DNA from 2 places in the Paenibacillus sp. MMS20-IR301 genome. Region 2 is predicted to be linked to the other one. Evidence: riboswitches for the same ligand, from Rfam matches in the RefSeq annotation. Region 2 holds a riboswitch; the other holds the start of a gene.
The links. A riboswitch is a leader RNA that binds a small molecule or an ion and turns the genes downstream of it on or off. The one in region 2 is predicted to bind thiamine pyrophosphate.
Positions count from the first base shown of each region.

Region 1: linked by a shared signal. The riboswitch ahead of LOS79_RS22915 (ABC transporter substrate-binding protein) and the one ahead of LOS79_RS10405 (ABC transporter ATP-binding protein) in region 2 are both predicted to bind thiamine pyrophosphate.

Region 1 covers NZ_CP135275.1:5,369,735-5,377,628, forward strand. The annotation lists gene LOS79_RS22900 (pyridoxamine 5'-phosphate oxidase family protein) at 1-330, opposite strand, end outside; gene LOS79_RS22905 (MFS transporter) at 490-1,662, shown strand; gene LOS79_RS22910 (hypothetical protein) at 1,709-3,181, shown strand; TPP riboswitch at 3,254-3,414, shown strand; gene LOS79_RS22915 (ABC transporter substrate-binding protein) at 3,546-4,631, shown strand; gene LOS79_RS22920 (thiamine-binding protein) at 4,688-4,981, shown strand; gene LOS79_RS22925 (ABC transporter permease) at 4,978-5,739, shown strand; gene LOS79_RS22930 (ABC transporter ATP-binding protein) at 5,824-6,648, shown strand; gene LOS79_RS22935 (response regulator transcription factor) at 7,104-7,706, opposite strand; gene LOS79_RS22940 (sensor histidine kinase) at 7,703-7,894, opposite strand, start outside.
Region 2 covers NZ_CP135275.1:2,343,768-2,351,661, forward strand. The annotation lists gene LOS79_RS10390 (amino acid ABC transporter substrate-binding protein) at 1-8, opposite strand, end outside; gene LOS79_RS10395 (DHA2 family efflux MFS transporter permease subunit) at 297-1,805, opposite strand; gene LOS79_RS10400 (TetR/AcrR family transcriptional regulator) at 2,046-2,672, shown strand; TPP riboswitch at 2,742-2,844, shown strand; gene LOS79_RS10405 (ABC transporter ATP-binding protein) at 3,045-3,731, shown strand; gene LOS79_RS10410 (ABC transporter permease) at 3,712-4,488, shown strand; gene LOS79_RS10415 (ABC transporter substrate-binding protein) at 4,485-5,519, shown strand; gene thiM (hydroxyethylthiazole kinase) at 5,705-6,502, shown strand; gene thiD (bifunctional hydroxymethylpyrimidine kinase/phosphomethylpyrimidine kinase) at 6,531-7,358, shown strand; gene thiE (thiamine phosphate synthase) at 7,355-7,894, shown strand, end outside.

The DNA of each region.
Region 1 (7,894 bases), 3.0 Mb from region 2:
CGGGCCTTTGAACCACTGTTCCAGTGCCTTGTTCCAAACCTTGGCCCGGAGGCCTTCGTTCTTGCTCACAGTCACTGTAGCTTCAATCTCCACTACATCCTTGCCTCCGCCCTGTTCATAGCCGAGCAGCAGACAGGCATGCGGATTAGTCTGCAGCTCCTCGACTTTATGGGTGCGGCGGTCCGTAGCCAGGTAAATATCCAGCCCGTCATGAAAAACAGCCATATAACGCACCTTCGGTTTGTTGCCGGCTTCGATGGTGCCGAAGGATCCGAACTTGTTGTCATCCAGCGCCTGCACGATTTTCTTCTCCAGCTCTTGTTGCTCCATTGTCATAAAACCCCTTCCTGATCAGGTGAATATAAGTTTGTATATTCACTTCCGCAATTTGGATTTATTATAAAAACTGTGCCTTGTGTAGTGTACCCGCCCGGTTCATATTGAATCCCGGAGCCGACTCATAAATTCAACCAGAAGGAGCTTCTCCCCTTGAAAAAATTAATCTGGATCGGCTGTCTCTCCTATTTCGTCATCGGTCTTGCACATGTCGTGCTGGGCTCTATTCTGCCGGTGCTGCTCCAGCATTATGACCGCAGCTACAGTGCCGGAGGCGAGCTGATCTTCAGCCAGTTTGCCGGTTTCCTCGCCGGTGTGCTGGTCTCACCGCTCTTGAACCGCCGCTTCGGCAAACGCGGCGGCATACTAATCGCCACCGGCCTGCTGCTCGTTGCGGAAACCGCCTATGCGTTCCTCCCGCCCTGGGGCTGGATGTACGTTATCGCTGTAGCCGCAGGCTTCGGCTTCGGGATGATCGAGGCCGTCATCGGCACGATCATTATTGCAGCCGTCACAGAGGGCACGGCCATCGCCATGAGCCGGCTGGAGGTGCTGTTCGGCGTAGGCGCACTGCTTATGCCGCTGATTGCCAGCCCGCTTATCGCCGCCGGCTACTGGAGGCTGGCTTTTCTGATTGTTGCCGCCTTCTCCCTCATCTCCCTGCTCTTCTGGGCTAAAGGCGGCTTCGGGAAGCTGCAGGCGGTGCTGGATGAGCGCCCGCCGCGCCAGGCAGCAGGCAGCATCCGAACCCGGTTCAGCCAGCTGCCGTACAAAGGCAAACAATGGGTCCTGCTTGGCCTGTTCATTGTTTTCTTCTTCCTCTATGTAGGCACGGAGATGAGTCTGGTTAATTTCATGCCGGCGATCTTTATCGCCAAGCTGGGCATGAGCGAGGCTTCGGCGGCACTGACCGTCACCTTCTTCTGGCTGGCCATGTCGGCCGGCAGGCTGTTCGCAGGCAGTATTGCCGAGCGGTTCTCTTACCGCCTTTATGTGCTGGTCAGCTGCTTTGCCGCACTGCTTTTACTGATTATTTTCCCGTTTACCGAGCACCGGATTGCCGCATTTGCCGTCATTCTGCTGCTTGGGCTGTTCATGTCCGGCCTCTTCTCCATCGCCCTCGTCTTCTCCAGCAAGCTGCTGCCCGGAGCCGAGGAATCCACACCGAGCATCATGATCGCCTCCGGCGGAATCGGCGGGGCGGTATTACCGCTCCTCACCGGCTGGTCCATGGATCATCTGCAGCTTGCACAGACATCGGCGCTCCTGGCCGCGCTCGCCGGCGCATTATTCCTGCTTAGCGTGGCCGCATGGAAAATCGGGTAATATAGCAGGCAGGATCATTATTCTGATTATAAGGACGGAGTCCAATATGGCTGAGCAGCAATCCGGACAAACTGAATTTGCGAACGAACCCACGCTTCATACAGCACTCTTGCAATTCATTTTCCCGTTCTCCATTAAGACGGGAGAGGACAAGGAGCTGATTGGACGCCTGCGCGAGGACGGGTTTATGCCTTTTTTTCTGGACAATAAAGGTTTGGAGCATGCTTATTACGGGGAAAAGCACTGTGTCTCTCATGAGAAAATGGAGCGCAGCTACCTGCCGTTTGCCGCCCATGTACTGTTTCCGCGTGAGAAGGATACCGACTCCTTCCGGCGCTTCTCCCGTGCGAACAATCTGGACTGCCGGCTCGACATGCCGCTTCAGCCTGTGAATTTCCGCGTGCTCTCCACCGATGTGTTCATCTGCCCGTTTCAGCTCGGCTTCCTTAATGTCAGGGTCGAAATCCGGGAGGAGCATCTCCCCTTCAGCATAGCGGTGGAATTCGCCGACCGCTTCCGTATGCTGGAGGATGTTTCTTATCAGGATAAACAGACCCGTATCCACTGCGAGGATAAATCATTCGATCAGGTAGAGGATTTCGTATTCAAGGATCTGGTGTCCGGCCTGGAGCCGTTTCTGGACCCTGCGGAAATCAATGGCGCATATTTTGAAACCTTGCCTTTCTTCGTCGATGAGCGGATGCTGGTACAGGCTTTTTACGGCTTTGACCGCCGGGAGGATGACGATGAGATCAGTGTGGAGCTGCGTTACCGGGCCTCCCAGCTGGATGGGCTGAATGTGGAGAACAGGCCCTATATGAGTGCCAGCGATCCCGAATATATTGAGCAGTATACCCGTGAGCATTGCTACAGCCGCTGGGGACCGGACACCTATTACATGACCAATGAGCAGACCTTCTGCTGTCTGAGCCGGGCTAAGCCGGACGTCGCCACCCAGTTGATCAATCAGATGTACGGCGAGTATTATTACGGCTTCCTGTTGAGTATTTTTCATAAAATCGTGCTCCTGAAGCTCGCCAACCTGCACTCCCGGCTGCGCATCAACCACGATTCCGATGAAATCGAGAATCTGATTTTCCTGATCAACAAATTTTCGGCCAAGTTCTATTTTCTGGAGCTGATTTCGCAGTCGCAGGGCCGGGAGATTTTTTTCCAGCTGCGGAAGGTGTACGGCAATGATGCCCTCTTTGATGAGGTGAAAATGACGCTGAATGACCTGTTTCAGTATCAGGATAAATTCCAGGCCAAGCGGCGGGACACGCTGCTCATGGTACTCACTGTGTTTACGGTGGTCAGCGGGATTTACGGCATGAATCAGGTCATCGAGGACTTGAAGGGAAAGATCGACTGGGGCAAAATGCTGGGATACTCCCCGTTTGAATATTTCGCCCTGTTCCTCACCTTTTCAGGGATTGCAGTCAGCCTCGGGCTGACGTTCAGAGAGGCCTGGAACGCAGTACGCAGCCGCCGCAGAAAACGGTTCTATGATAAAGATTAAGGGTCATAGACTGGACAACCGGCAAAGTGCCGTCTATAATACACCGTAAGAACATAGCAATACCCGTGAACTTCATAGAACCAGGGGTGCTGGAATTGGCCGGCTGAGATTGTATCCCGCAAGCAGAAATGGCAGAACGTCCGTAACAGGAGGGTATCCATATCTGCGGAAAGATACTGACCCTTATACCTGATCTGGATAATGCCAGCGTAGGAATTTTCATTCAATTACAGCCCCTTTACGGGTCCTGCATTGAACCCCCTTGCGCAAGTAACTGGCGTCCCGGATCTCCGGGGCGCTTTTTTGGTATGCGTTATTCTGAATTTTGGAAGACTAGGGATTGCTGGAAGGAGAGAGATAAGGAATGGGAGTCAAAAAAACATTGCTGCTCGTGCTCAGCTGCCTGCTTGTAATCATGATAGCCGGCTGCGGAGGCGGGAACAACAGCGGGAACGCAGCGGGCAACGGCGGAGGCGGCGAGCCTGCCGCCGGGAACAGCACGGCTGCTCCTGAGGCAACCGCCGGCACGGCTACTGAGGCACCGGCGGCGTTAATCCCGGTCAAGATCGCCCTGGACTGGACACCAAACACGAATCACACCGGCCTGTACGCCGCTAAAGAGCTGGGATATTACGCCGAGGAAGGCCTCGACGTTGAGATCGTGCAGCCTGGCGCTGCCGGCTCCGATACGATGGTCACCTCCGGCGAAGCCCAGTTCGGCATCAGCGCGCAGGAGGCACTGACACTGGCCCGCCTGCAGGATGTGCCGCTCGTATCCGTCGCTGCCATCATTCAGCATAATACTTCAGGCTTCGCCGCTCCGAAGGACCGGAATATTAAGACGCCGAAGGATTTTGAAGGTAAAACTTACGGCGGCTGGGGTTCTCCGGCAGAGGAAGCAGCCATGAAAGCGATCATGGACCCTGAAGGCGGAGATGTCTCCAAAGTGAAGCTGGTGAACATCGGCGAAGCCGATTTCTTCACCGCCGTGAAGCGCGATATTGACTTCGCCTGGATTTTCTACGCCTGGACCGGTATCGAGGCCGAACTGCGCGGGGAGCCGCTGGACATGCTGTACCTGAAGGATTACGCGCCGCAGCTGGATTATTACACGCCGGTGCTGACGACCAGCGAGAAGGAAATCGCCGAGCATCCTGAAGTGGTGAAGGCCTTCCTCAAGGCTACGTCGAAAGGGTATCAGTATGCAATCGATCATCCGGAAGAAGCGGCTGTAGTGCTGTCCGATGCCGTGCCTGATCTTGATCCTGAGCTGGTTCTGGCCAGCCAGAAATGGCTAAGCCCGAAATATAAAGACGATGCCGCCCGCTGGGGTGAGCAGAAGCTGGAAGTATGGCAGAATTATGCCGACTGGATGTACGGTCTGAAGCTGCTCGACAAGCCGCTGGATGCAGCAGGTACGTTTACAAATGAATTTTTGCCGGAACAGTAATTTACAGGAACCATATCTTACAGGAACGATAACCTACCCGAGAGGATTGATTAATAATGGCTAATACACTGCTCAGCATTCAGGTAATTCCCAAGACTCCTAATAATGAGGACTCCATCCCTTACGTGGACACGGCAATTGAGGTAATTCAGCAGTCGGGGGTTAAGCATCAGGTGAATCCGCTTGAAACGACGATGGAGGGCGAGCTTACCGAGCTGCTTGAGGTTGTGCGGCAAATGCATGAGGCATTGATTGCCAAGGGCAGCCCAAGCGTGATCTCGCAGATCAAAATCGCCCATAACCCGGGCGGCATCAGCATGGACAAGCTGACGGAGAAATACCGGCCGTGAGAAGCACCTGGAGACTGATCTGGCCGCCCCTTGTGGCGGTCATCTTTTTTCTGGGCGTCTGGCAGTTAGCGGTCTCCCTGTTCCATATCCCGGCCTATCAGCTCCCGAGTCCGGCGGATATTGCGCGTGAAACGAAGGGTAATGCTTCCGGCATCTGGGCCCATACGGCGGCTACCCTCCGGCTGACCCTGGTCGGCTTCCCGGTCGGCACAGGTATCGGCCTCATTGTAGCCCTGCTGCTGCATCTGCTGCCCTGGCTTAAGCGGGCCATCTATCCGCTGCTGATTCTCAGCCAGAATGTGCCTTCCATCGCTCTTGCACCGCTGCTGATTGTCTGGTTCGGCTTCGGGCTGCTGCCTAAGATTGTTCTAATCACTCTCGTCTGCTTTTTTCCGGTCGCCGTTGCCGCTATGGGCGGGCTGGCGCAAAGTGACGGGGTAATGATGAATTATATGAAGATGGCCGGGGCAAGCAAATGGCAAATCTTCACCAAGCTGGAGCTGCCCGGCTCCCTGCCCGCGCTCTTCTCCGGACTCAAAATCTCCGCAACCTACGCCGTCATGGGCGCCGTCGTTGCCGAGTGGATTGGCGCAGACAAAGGGATAGGCTATTATCTGCTGCTCCAGAAAGCTTCTTACCGCGCAGACCGGATGTTCGTCGCCATTGCCGTTATTGTGCTGCTGAGCCTCGTGCTGTTCGCACTGATTGCGCTGCTGGAGAAGTGGCTGGTGCGCTGGAAGCCGCGTAAAGAGGCATAGCCTTTATGGAAGGATATTCACCCGGAAGCAGCCTGCTTACGGGCAAAGAAGAACGGAGGGTCCGACTTGTCTCATCTTACTGATATTAAACTTACCAAGACGGACGGTATTGACACCAGCCGCCTTGAGCACCGGAACATTACGCCTGCACTGGAGGTCAGCGGGGTCTCGAAGACCTTCACCCACCGCCGCCGGGAAACCCCGGTCCTCCATGATGTCTCGTTAAAGGTAGCGCCTCAGGAGTTCGTCTCCATTGTCGGCCCGTCCGGCTGCGGCAAAAGCACCCTGTTCCACATTATCGGCGGCCTGACGCTGCCCGATGCCGGAACCGTCCGGATGGACGGCAGCGAGGTCACCGGAGCGCGCGGCAGGATCAGCTACATGCCGCAGCAGCCCGCCCTGTTCCCTTGGCGGAGCATCCTCGACAACGTCCTGCTCGGCACCGAGCTGCAGGCGGCACCGCAGCCGGGTGCCCGCGAGGCTGCTCGGCACTGGCTGGCCAAGGTCGGCCTCAGCGGGTTCGAGCACGCTTACCCGCATATGCTGTCCGGCGGCATGCAGCAGCGCGCCGCCTTCCTGCGGGCCCTGCTGTCGCCGCAGGAGCTGATGCTGCTCGACGAGCCGTTCAGCGCGCTGGATGCGCTGACCCGCGAGCAGATGCAGCGCTGGCTGCTGGAGCTGTGGGAGGAGAACCGCCGCTCCGTGCTGTTCATCACCCACAACATCGAAGAGGCGCTGCTGCTCTCCAGCCGCATCTACGTCTTCTCCGGACGGCCCGGTTCAGTCATCCACAGCGTGGATGTCCCTTTCCCTCGTCCGCGCCGTGAAGAGGTACTGGACGCGCCGGAGTTCCTCCGGCTGAAGCGCCAGCTCTCGCAGTGGATGCGCGAGGAGCAGGCGAAGGGTTAGACTTAGCCGCGCTGCCGCAGTATGGCCGGATGGTTTGGCCGGGGGCAGGGAGGTGCGGTACTATTTAATTGGATTTATGACACTTAATTTCTTCGCTCTATCTTCTGTGACGGGATTAGTTGGATTTTCTACACTTAATTCTTTCTATTTTACCCATTCTAGCTAGTATGAGTGAAATTAAGTGTTGTTTTTCCAACTATTACAGCGCATATAGAGATTTCCCCATTTTTAAGTGTCGTTTTTCCACTTAATTCCCTGCAGCCCACTACTGCCAGCATCCTCATGCTCCCCAGCTTACCCTCACCGCTATCCACAACACTCCAACACTCTATTTTACTCAACTTCCAAGCACCGTCCGCTGCCCAACCTCCTGCCCGATTCTCCATCGCCAATTATGCCGCTACAGCAAAAATTCTAATCACCCTCCCGCCGGCAATTACCGCCAGTCCCCAACTCTACATCCAGCCCTTCTCCTCCGCCAGACGCACCGCTTCAATCCGGCTTTTCACTTCCAGCTTACCGAGAATCTCCGAGATGTAGTTGCGGACAGTGCCATAGGAGAGATGCAGCGCCGAAGCGATTTCCCCCGCGCTTTTGCCCGCTCCGGCCAGCTTCAGAATCTCCCGCTCACGGTCTGACAGCGGGTTCTCTTCGCGCAGGCTGCCGAAGACCAGCTCCGGGGATACCTCGCGGTGTCCGGCCATGACCCGGCGGATTGCCTCCGCCAGCTTGTCCACCGGCTCATCCTTCAGCAGATATCCCTGTATCCCGGCCTTCACGCCCCGCTCAAAATATCCCGGACGGGCGAAGGTGGTCAGGATGATGATTTTGGTGGCACAGCCCCGCGATTTCAGGATCTCCGCCACCTCCAGGCCGCTCATCAGCGGCATTTCAATATCCATCAGACAGACATCCGGCTGAATCCGTTCAATTAATGCCAGTGCCTCAGCTCCGTCCCCGGCTTCCCCGGCCACCTCAATATCATCCTCCAGATCCAGCAGCGAGGCCATCGCCCCGCGCAGCAGCCGCTGATCCTCGGCAATCACAATGCTTATCATGCTGTTTCTCCATCCTTTCCTTCCTTGACTACTCTTGGAGTTACCACAGTCAGCAGCGTTCCGCCGCCGGCCAGCGGAGTCAGGCTCAAAGAACCGTCAATCAGCGCGAGCCGCTCGGCCATCCCCTTCATGCCATTGCCGTCCTGGCGGTGTGCCTCTCCCTCAGCCCCCCGGCCCTGCTGTCCGGC
Region 2 (7,894 bases):
TTCTTCATTAGATTAATCCCCTCTCATCTTTTCTCTTTAGGTCCCGGATGTTCCGGCAAAATGAATAGTAACATCGCCTTACTGCACGCGTCAATACTTTTTCCGATTATTTTTATCGGATTTATATTATTTTGTATTTTTGATAGTTTAGCTTACCCAAATTCCCGGTTATACATCAGCGGACGGGCAGATAATCTGCACGGAGAACCGGGAAATGGCACTGCTGAATATGCAAAACAGCGATCCTCCGGGTAACTGGAGAATCGCTGCTGTATTAAGCGGTTAGCACGCTGCTTCTAGCCGTGCATGATTTCAGGCACCGGCTTGTCCCGGCTGCTTCCGGCTTTGCGTCCCCGGCGCAGCAGCAGTCCGAGCACCGCGCCGCCCAAAGCAACAAAGATCATAATATGGAAGGTATCTGCGAACCCTTGAGCCAGGACAGTCTGCTTAGCCATTGTAAGAGCTTCCTGCGAGGCACTGGCAGTGTTCTGTCCGGCTGCCGCTTCCTGCATCTCCGCTCCGCGCGCTGCAGTTCTGGAGGTTAGAATGGTAACAAGTGTCGACACCGCCAGAGAATTAATGACCTGCTGCATGGAATTCGTGAGCGAGGTTACGCGGTTGACCAGATGGACGGGCGCTTTATTGAGCAGATGGGTGTTCATCGGCATCATCATAAGCCCCATCCCGGCACCGCACATGATTAGCGGAAGAATAAGCTCCCGGCTCTGGGTCGTCAGATCTACATGGGAATACTGGAAAAGCGCCCCGGAGACCAGACTCAGGCCGCAGACGACGAGCCAGCGAACCCCGATCCGGTCGAACAGAATCCCGGCAACCGGCATCATCAGTCCCGAGGCAACGGCCTGCGGCAGCAGCGCCAGACCGGTATCGAAGGCGCCGAACCCGCGCGCCTGCTGGAGAAATTGCGGCAGCAGAAATAACGCGCCGTATAAACCAAACTGGGCAATCCACTGGACGATAATGCCGGTGGTGAAATCAACCGACCGCAGAATCCGCAGCTCCAGGAGCGGGGTCCGGGAACGCAGCTCGGCAATCACAAAGGCAATTAATGCAGCTGCTCCAAGCGCCAAACCGGCCAGTGTCTTGTCTGAAGTCCAGCTGGCAGCGCCTTGACTGACCCCGTAAGTAAGTGAGGCAAAGGCCAGAGGCCCAAGAATCATCCCGAGCTTATCCATTCCGGGGACGCTTGTCCGTTTGGTACCCGGCAGCTTGCGCAATCCGATCAGCACACATATAATGCCAATCGGGATGTTGATCAGGAAGATCCAGCGCCAGGAATGGTACTCCACCAGCCAGCCGGACAACACCGGCCCGATGGCCGGAGCGAACAATACCGGAATTCCCATAATGCCCATCACAACACCGACCTTGCTCTTTGGTGCCAGCCTGTACACATAGGCCATGCCTACCGGGAGCACACAGCCCCCGCCCAGCCCTTGCAGAACACGGAAAGCAATCAGCCATTCTGCACTGCCGGGGGTTGCACACAGAATCGAGCCGGCTGTAAATACAATGACTGCAGTCAGGAAAACCGTCTTCGCCCCGAACCGGTCAGACAGCCAGCCCGACAAGGGAATCACTGAGGCCTGTGCAAGCATATATCCCGTAACAATCCACTGCAGGGTATGCAGATCGGTGTTGAAATCCACTACCAGTCTGGACAATGCCACATTCATTGCAGTACTGTCCAGCACAACCATAAATACACCGAAGATAATCGCCAACAGCGGAACTAGAATGCCGGACAGCCGGAATTCCTCATTCTCCCTTAAGGTCTGATCCATATTTCTGCTCCTCCTGGTCTGTCCGCAGGCTGCGTTGACCGGCGGACAGGTTTGTCTATATAATTGAGATAATCGAGCCATCGGACAACTGTCCGCACTTGCATTTCATAGTCTACGGACAATTGTCCGCTATGTCAATTCATTTTCTTTCGTTTCTGCAAATAGTGCAAAATAGTGCAAATAGAATATCTGTTACTGAAAGGTGATTTCATGAAAATAAACAAACCTGAAACCGGGCTTATGTCAAAAGCAAATACAGAAACTATTACGCCTTCTGTAAAAGAATCCGCTGATCCCTACGTGCAGCGGATTCTGGAAGCTGCCCGCCAGCTGTTCACCGAAAGCGGACTTGAGGCCGTCAGTATGCACCGTATCGCCAAGCGGGCCGGGATCGGCCAAGGCTCCCTCTACCGGCGTTACACGGATAAGGGGGAAATCTGTTCAGCCCTGCTGCTCGACAGCACGGAGCGGTTTCTCTCCGGGATGGAGCAGCAGCTTGCAGCCGGCACAGGCGGGTCATCTTCACTGGCCCGTCTGCAGAGCAGCATTGAGCAGGTAGTAGATTTCATTGAGCAGTATGCTGAGCTGCTGAACATGATCAAATCCGAGTTCACCGGCAAGAAGCAGCTTACCCAGTTTGAGCATCCTTTTTTCCAGCGGCTTGGGCTGATTATGGCTGAGCTGCTGCAGCGTGCATCTGCAGGCGGCGAGATTATCGGGATCGATCCCCGCTTCGCTGCCACCGCCCTCATCTCGGTCCTCAGCCCCGATCTGTATCTCTATGAACAGAAGCGCCACGGCTCTTCCAAGCAGGATATTTCCCGCGGAATTGTCACCCTGTTCGTAACAGGCTTGGCCGGGCGCTGAACAGCAAGGTCTTTACAAGCGGGGAAATTATGGTATATTAAGTAGCAATTACGAATTCAATAGCACCTGTTATTTCACTAGGGGAGTCGGCCGACTGAGACGGAGCTTAAGCTCCGGACCCTTGGAACCTGATCTGGATCATACCAGCGGAGGGAAGTGGAGCAGAATGTATATGCAGTTCCGCATCCGTGCGCAGCTTACTGTACCTTCAAGGCCCATTCATTTCCTCCGGAAATGGATGGGTCTTTCTTGTATTCGTAACGCTATTTCACTTAACCGGGAGGCCAGCTTCAACAGACTATGATTAACATTCATAACTTGTCTTATTCCTTTGATTCTGCACCGGGGAATCCGGTATTCGCCGGCCTCTCAATGAATATCCGACGCGGTGAATTCATCTCTGTCGTCGGCGCCAGCGGCTGCGGCAAAAGCACATTGTTCAAAATTATCGCCGGTCTTCTTGAGCCCGGCGGCGGTGTGCTGTCGCTGCGCGGCATACCTTCTTCTGCCCGGCAGCGGCTTGGTGAGGTAGGCTACATGCCGCAGCAGGATCTCCTGCTGCCCTGGCGGACGGTGCTGGGCAACTGCCTGCTGCCCTGGGAGCTGAACCGCAGCTGTTCCAGGGAAGAAGCTGCCGGCAGGATCCGGGACATGCTGCACCGCTTCGGCCTGGCAGAGGCCGGGAATTGTTATCCGCATGAGCTGTCAGGCGGAATGCGCCAGCGGGCCGCTATGCTGCGCACCCTCGCAGCCGGCAATGAACTGCTGCTGCTGGATGAGCCATTCGGCGCGCTGGATGCCATAACCAAACGCGGACTTCAGCGCTGGCTGCTGGAGTTATGGTCGGAGCTTAACAGGACCGTGCTGTTCATCACCCATGATCTGGAGGAAGCGCTGCTGCTCAGCGACCGGATCTATCTGATGAACGCAGGCGGCGGGGTAGAAGAATTCATCACCAATCTTCCCCGCCCCAGGCCGCATAGCCTGAATTATGAACCGCAGTTTACAGCAATGCGGCAGGAACTGGAGCTGAAGCTGAATGACAGCCAGCTTGCTTAAGAGACTGATAAGGAATTACGCCCCGGCGCTCCTGCTCTCGCTGCTGATTCTCACAGCCTGGGAGATTATAGCCCGCCTGGGGCTAACCCCCTCCTTCATCCTCCCGTCCCCGTCTGCAATCTGGACGGCACTGGCTACAGACCGCAGACTGCTGCTGACGGTTCATCTGCCCGCCACACTGCTTGAGGTTCTGGCCGGCTTCAGCCTGTCAGTAGTCTGCGGCAGCCTGCTGGGTACAGGCATGCATCTGTTCAGACCGCTGGCCAAAGCGCTGTATCCGCTGCTCGTCATCAGCCAGACGCTCCCGCTGATTGCCCTTTCTCCATTGTTCATTATGTGGTTCGGGTACACCTTGTGGAGTAAAGTAGCTATAGTCTTCCTTACGGCATTCTTCCCGGTAGTCGTCGGTACCTATGACGGGCTGGGCAAGAATACGCAGAGCTACAGGGAGCTGATGCTGACGCTAGGCGCGAACCGCCGGCAGATTCTTTGCAAAGTATCCGTTCCGCTGGCACTGCCCTCTTTCTTCTCCGGGCTGAAGCTGTCCGTTGTGTACTCGGTCATCGGCGCTACACTCGGGGAATGGCTCGGAGGCAGCCGGGGTCTGGGTTACTTCAGCCGGAGAATGGCCGGCAATCTGCAGAGTGCCGAGATGTTCGCTGCTATTGTTATACTGTCCGCACTTGGTATTGCAATGTTTCTCTGCATTGCCGGTCTGGAAACGATATTACTGAAGAAAAGAGGCCGTTATTCATGAATTCCCCTGTCATTTCCGGAAAGAAAGCCTGGCTGCCCTATATCCTGCTACTCTCTGTTCTGCTGGTTCTGCCGGGCTGTTCCGGCAATACCCCTCCGGCGGCTTCCGGCTCCACTGCTCCCGAAGCCGGACCCCCACGCAAATTGACCCTGATGCTCGACTGGTATCCGAACGCCGTCCACAGTTTTTTGTATGCGGCACAGAGTCAGGGCTATTTCGCGGAAGAAGGGCTTGAGGTCGAGATCCGGATGCCTGCAGACAGCAATGACGCCTTGAAGCTGGTGGCAGCCGGACAAGTCGACCTTGCTCTCAGCTATCAGCCGCAGGTCCTGATGGCCAGAGGGGAGCAGATTCCCGTGAAATCTGTCGCCGCTCTGGTAAGACACCCGCTGAATCATCTCATGGTTGCCACAGGCAGCGGGATTACCCGGCCTAAGGAGCTAGCCGGCAGACAAGCCGGCTATTCTTCCATTCCGCTCTATGAGGCCATGCTGAACACAATGGTCAAGCACGACGGCGGCGATCCGTCATCCCTGAAGCTGGTTGATGTCGGATTCGAGCTGGTTCCGGCCCTGTCTACAGGCCGTGTTGACGGAATCATGGGCGGCTTCATAAATCATGAGCAGCTGATTCTGGAGCAGGAGGGGGATCCTGTCCGCTCCTTCAATCCCGTAGATTACGGGGTTCCGGATTATTATGAGCTGGTGCTGGTTGCCAGTGAACAAGGGCTGCAGGACTCGCAGGGCTATTTCCAAAGCTTCGTAAATGCCATGCGCAAAGGCCAGCAATTCGTTCAGGCCCAGCCGGAGCAGGCGCTGAAGCTGCTGCTGGCGCATCAGGATGACACCGCACCGCTTGATCCGGCAATAGAGCAGCGCAGCCTGGAGATTCTGCTGCCGCTGATGGACTCCGGAAGCCTGCCTTTCGGCCATCAGGATACATCTTCGTGGGAGAATGTCCGCAAGTGGCTGAGCGATAACGGTCTGCTGGCGGCGGATGTGGACAGCGCAGATGCATTTATTAATTTCTAGTGGTGGTTTTGCGGAGTCATTCAAGGAAGCTTATGCTATCAAACTCAAAGCACATGCTTACGAAGCCAGTTTGCGGAGTCATTCAAGGAAGCTTATGCTATCAAACTCAAAGCCAATGCTTACGAAGCCAGTTTGCGGAGTCATTCAAGGAAGCTTATGCTATCAAACTTATAGGAGGAATAATCATGTCATTTATAACGAAGGTACGGCAGGCGAATCCGCTTGTACATAATATTACGAATATCGTGGTGGCCAACTTCACCGCGAACGGGCTGCTGGCGCTGGGGGCTTCCCCCTTCATGGCGGATGCACCGGAAGAGGTAGCAGATGTAGCTGCAATGTCCGGCGCCGTCGTGCTGAATATCGGCACGCTGAATGAAGCTGCCATCGCAGCGATGATCACTGCCGGGCAGGCTGCGAACCGGCACAAGGTGCCGCTTGTCCTCGATCCGGTCGGTGCCGGAGCTACGCCATACCGTACGGAAGTGACTGCAAAACTGCTGGAGGTGCTGCAGCTTACCGCTCTGCGCGGCAATGTGGCTGAAGTAGCCAATGTGGCCGGAGAGCAGTGGAGCAGCAAAGGTGTGGATGCCGGGGAAGGCGAAGGCGACGTAATCGCTTTGGCGGTCAAGGCTGCGCGGAAGCTGAACTGCGTAGTCATTATTACCGGCAAAGAAGATATCATCTCGGACGGTACCCGTACCTATATCGCCAGTAACGGACATTCCATCCTGACCAAGGTTACAGGAACCGGCTGTCTGCTCAGTGCTGTGGTCGGGGCTTTTCTGGCCGTAAGCGGCGGGGATGCCCTTGAGGCTGCTGCCGAAGCCCTCTCCTTCTACGGGGTTGCTGCCGAACTTGCTGCTGAAGCGGCAGAAGGCCAGGGTCCCGGCAGCTTCCAGACCGGCTTCCTTAATCAGCTGGCCCTGGTGACACCGGAGATCTACAGCAGCCGGTCACGCCTGCAGCTGCTCGTACAATGAACCTTGTAACTACAAAGGAGCTTACCCGATGACAAATACCCGCACAGCATTGACGATTGCCGGCTCCGACAGCGGCGGCGGCGCAGGCATTCAGGCCGATCTGAAGACCTTTCAGGAGCTCGGCGTATACGGAATGTCCGCGCTTACTGCAGTCACCGCCCAGAACACCCTCGGAGTTCAAGCGGTATACCCGCTCAGCCCTGAAGCCGTCGGGACGCAGTTGGACTCAGTCGGCAGTGATCTGCCGCCGGATGCCGTGAAGACCGGCATGCTGTTCAGCAGTGAGATCATCATTACAGCAGCCCGGAAGGTACAAGAATACGGCTGGCAGGACCGGCTGGTCATTGATCCGGTAATGGTCGCCAAGGGCGGGTCTCCGCTGCTGCTGCAGGAAGCTGTGCAGGCCCTGATCGCTTCCCTGCTTCCTCTGGCACAGGTGCTGACCCCTAACCTTCCTGAAGCTGAGATTCTGACCGGGATGAAGATCGGCAAGATGAATGACAGGGAACAGGCAGCACGGCTGCTGTATCAGATGGGACCGCAATATATCGTTCTGAAGGGCGGACATGCTCCGGAAGGCAGTGAGGTGGTCGATCTGCTCTATGACGGCCGGGAATTCCAGTATATGACCAGCCCGCGGATCGAGACCCGGCATACGCATGGAACCGGCTGTACTTATTCGGCTGCACTGACGGCCGGGCTGGCGCTGGGCTATAATATGCAGCAGGCTGTTCATACTGCCAAGGCCTTTATCCAGGCGGCTATCGAAGACAGCCTGAATCTCGGGGCCGGCCACGGCCCGACCAATCATTTTGCTTACGGCAAGCGCCGCAGCTTAAGGGGGGACCAGCCATGAGCCGGATTAGCCGGGAGGACATGCGCAGCCTCCTGCAGGTCTATTTCATTGCCGGCAGCGTGAACTGCCGCCGGTCTCCGGCCGATACCCTGTCAGCAGCGGCAGCCGGAGGCATTACCCTGTTCCAGTTCCGCGAGAAAGGTGCAGGAGCACTTACCGGCTCTGCACGGCTCGAGCTGGGTGCGCAGCTCCGGCACATCTGCCGCGGGCACTCCATCCCGTTCATCGTGAACGATGATCTGGAGCTGGCGTTGGCCCTGGATGCGGACGGCGTCCATGCCGGCCAGGATGATCTGCCCGCTGCCGAGATCCGCCAGCGGCTTGGCGGGCAGAAGATCATCGGCGTATCCGCCCATAATCTTGCGGAAGCGCAGCAGGCTATTGCTGACGGAGCTGATTATCTCGGAATCGGTCCGGTGTATCCCACTTCCTCCAAGGAAGATGCGGAAGCCGTTCAAGGGACCGCTGTCATTGAACAGCTCCGCAGCAGCGGCCTTCAGATTCCGCTTGTCGGCATCGGCGGTATCACCCTGGAC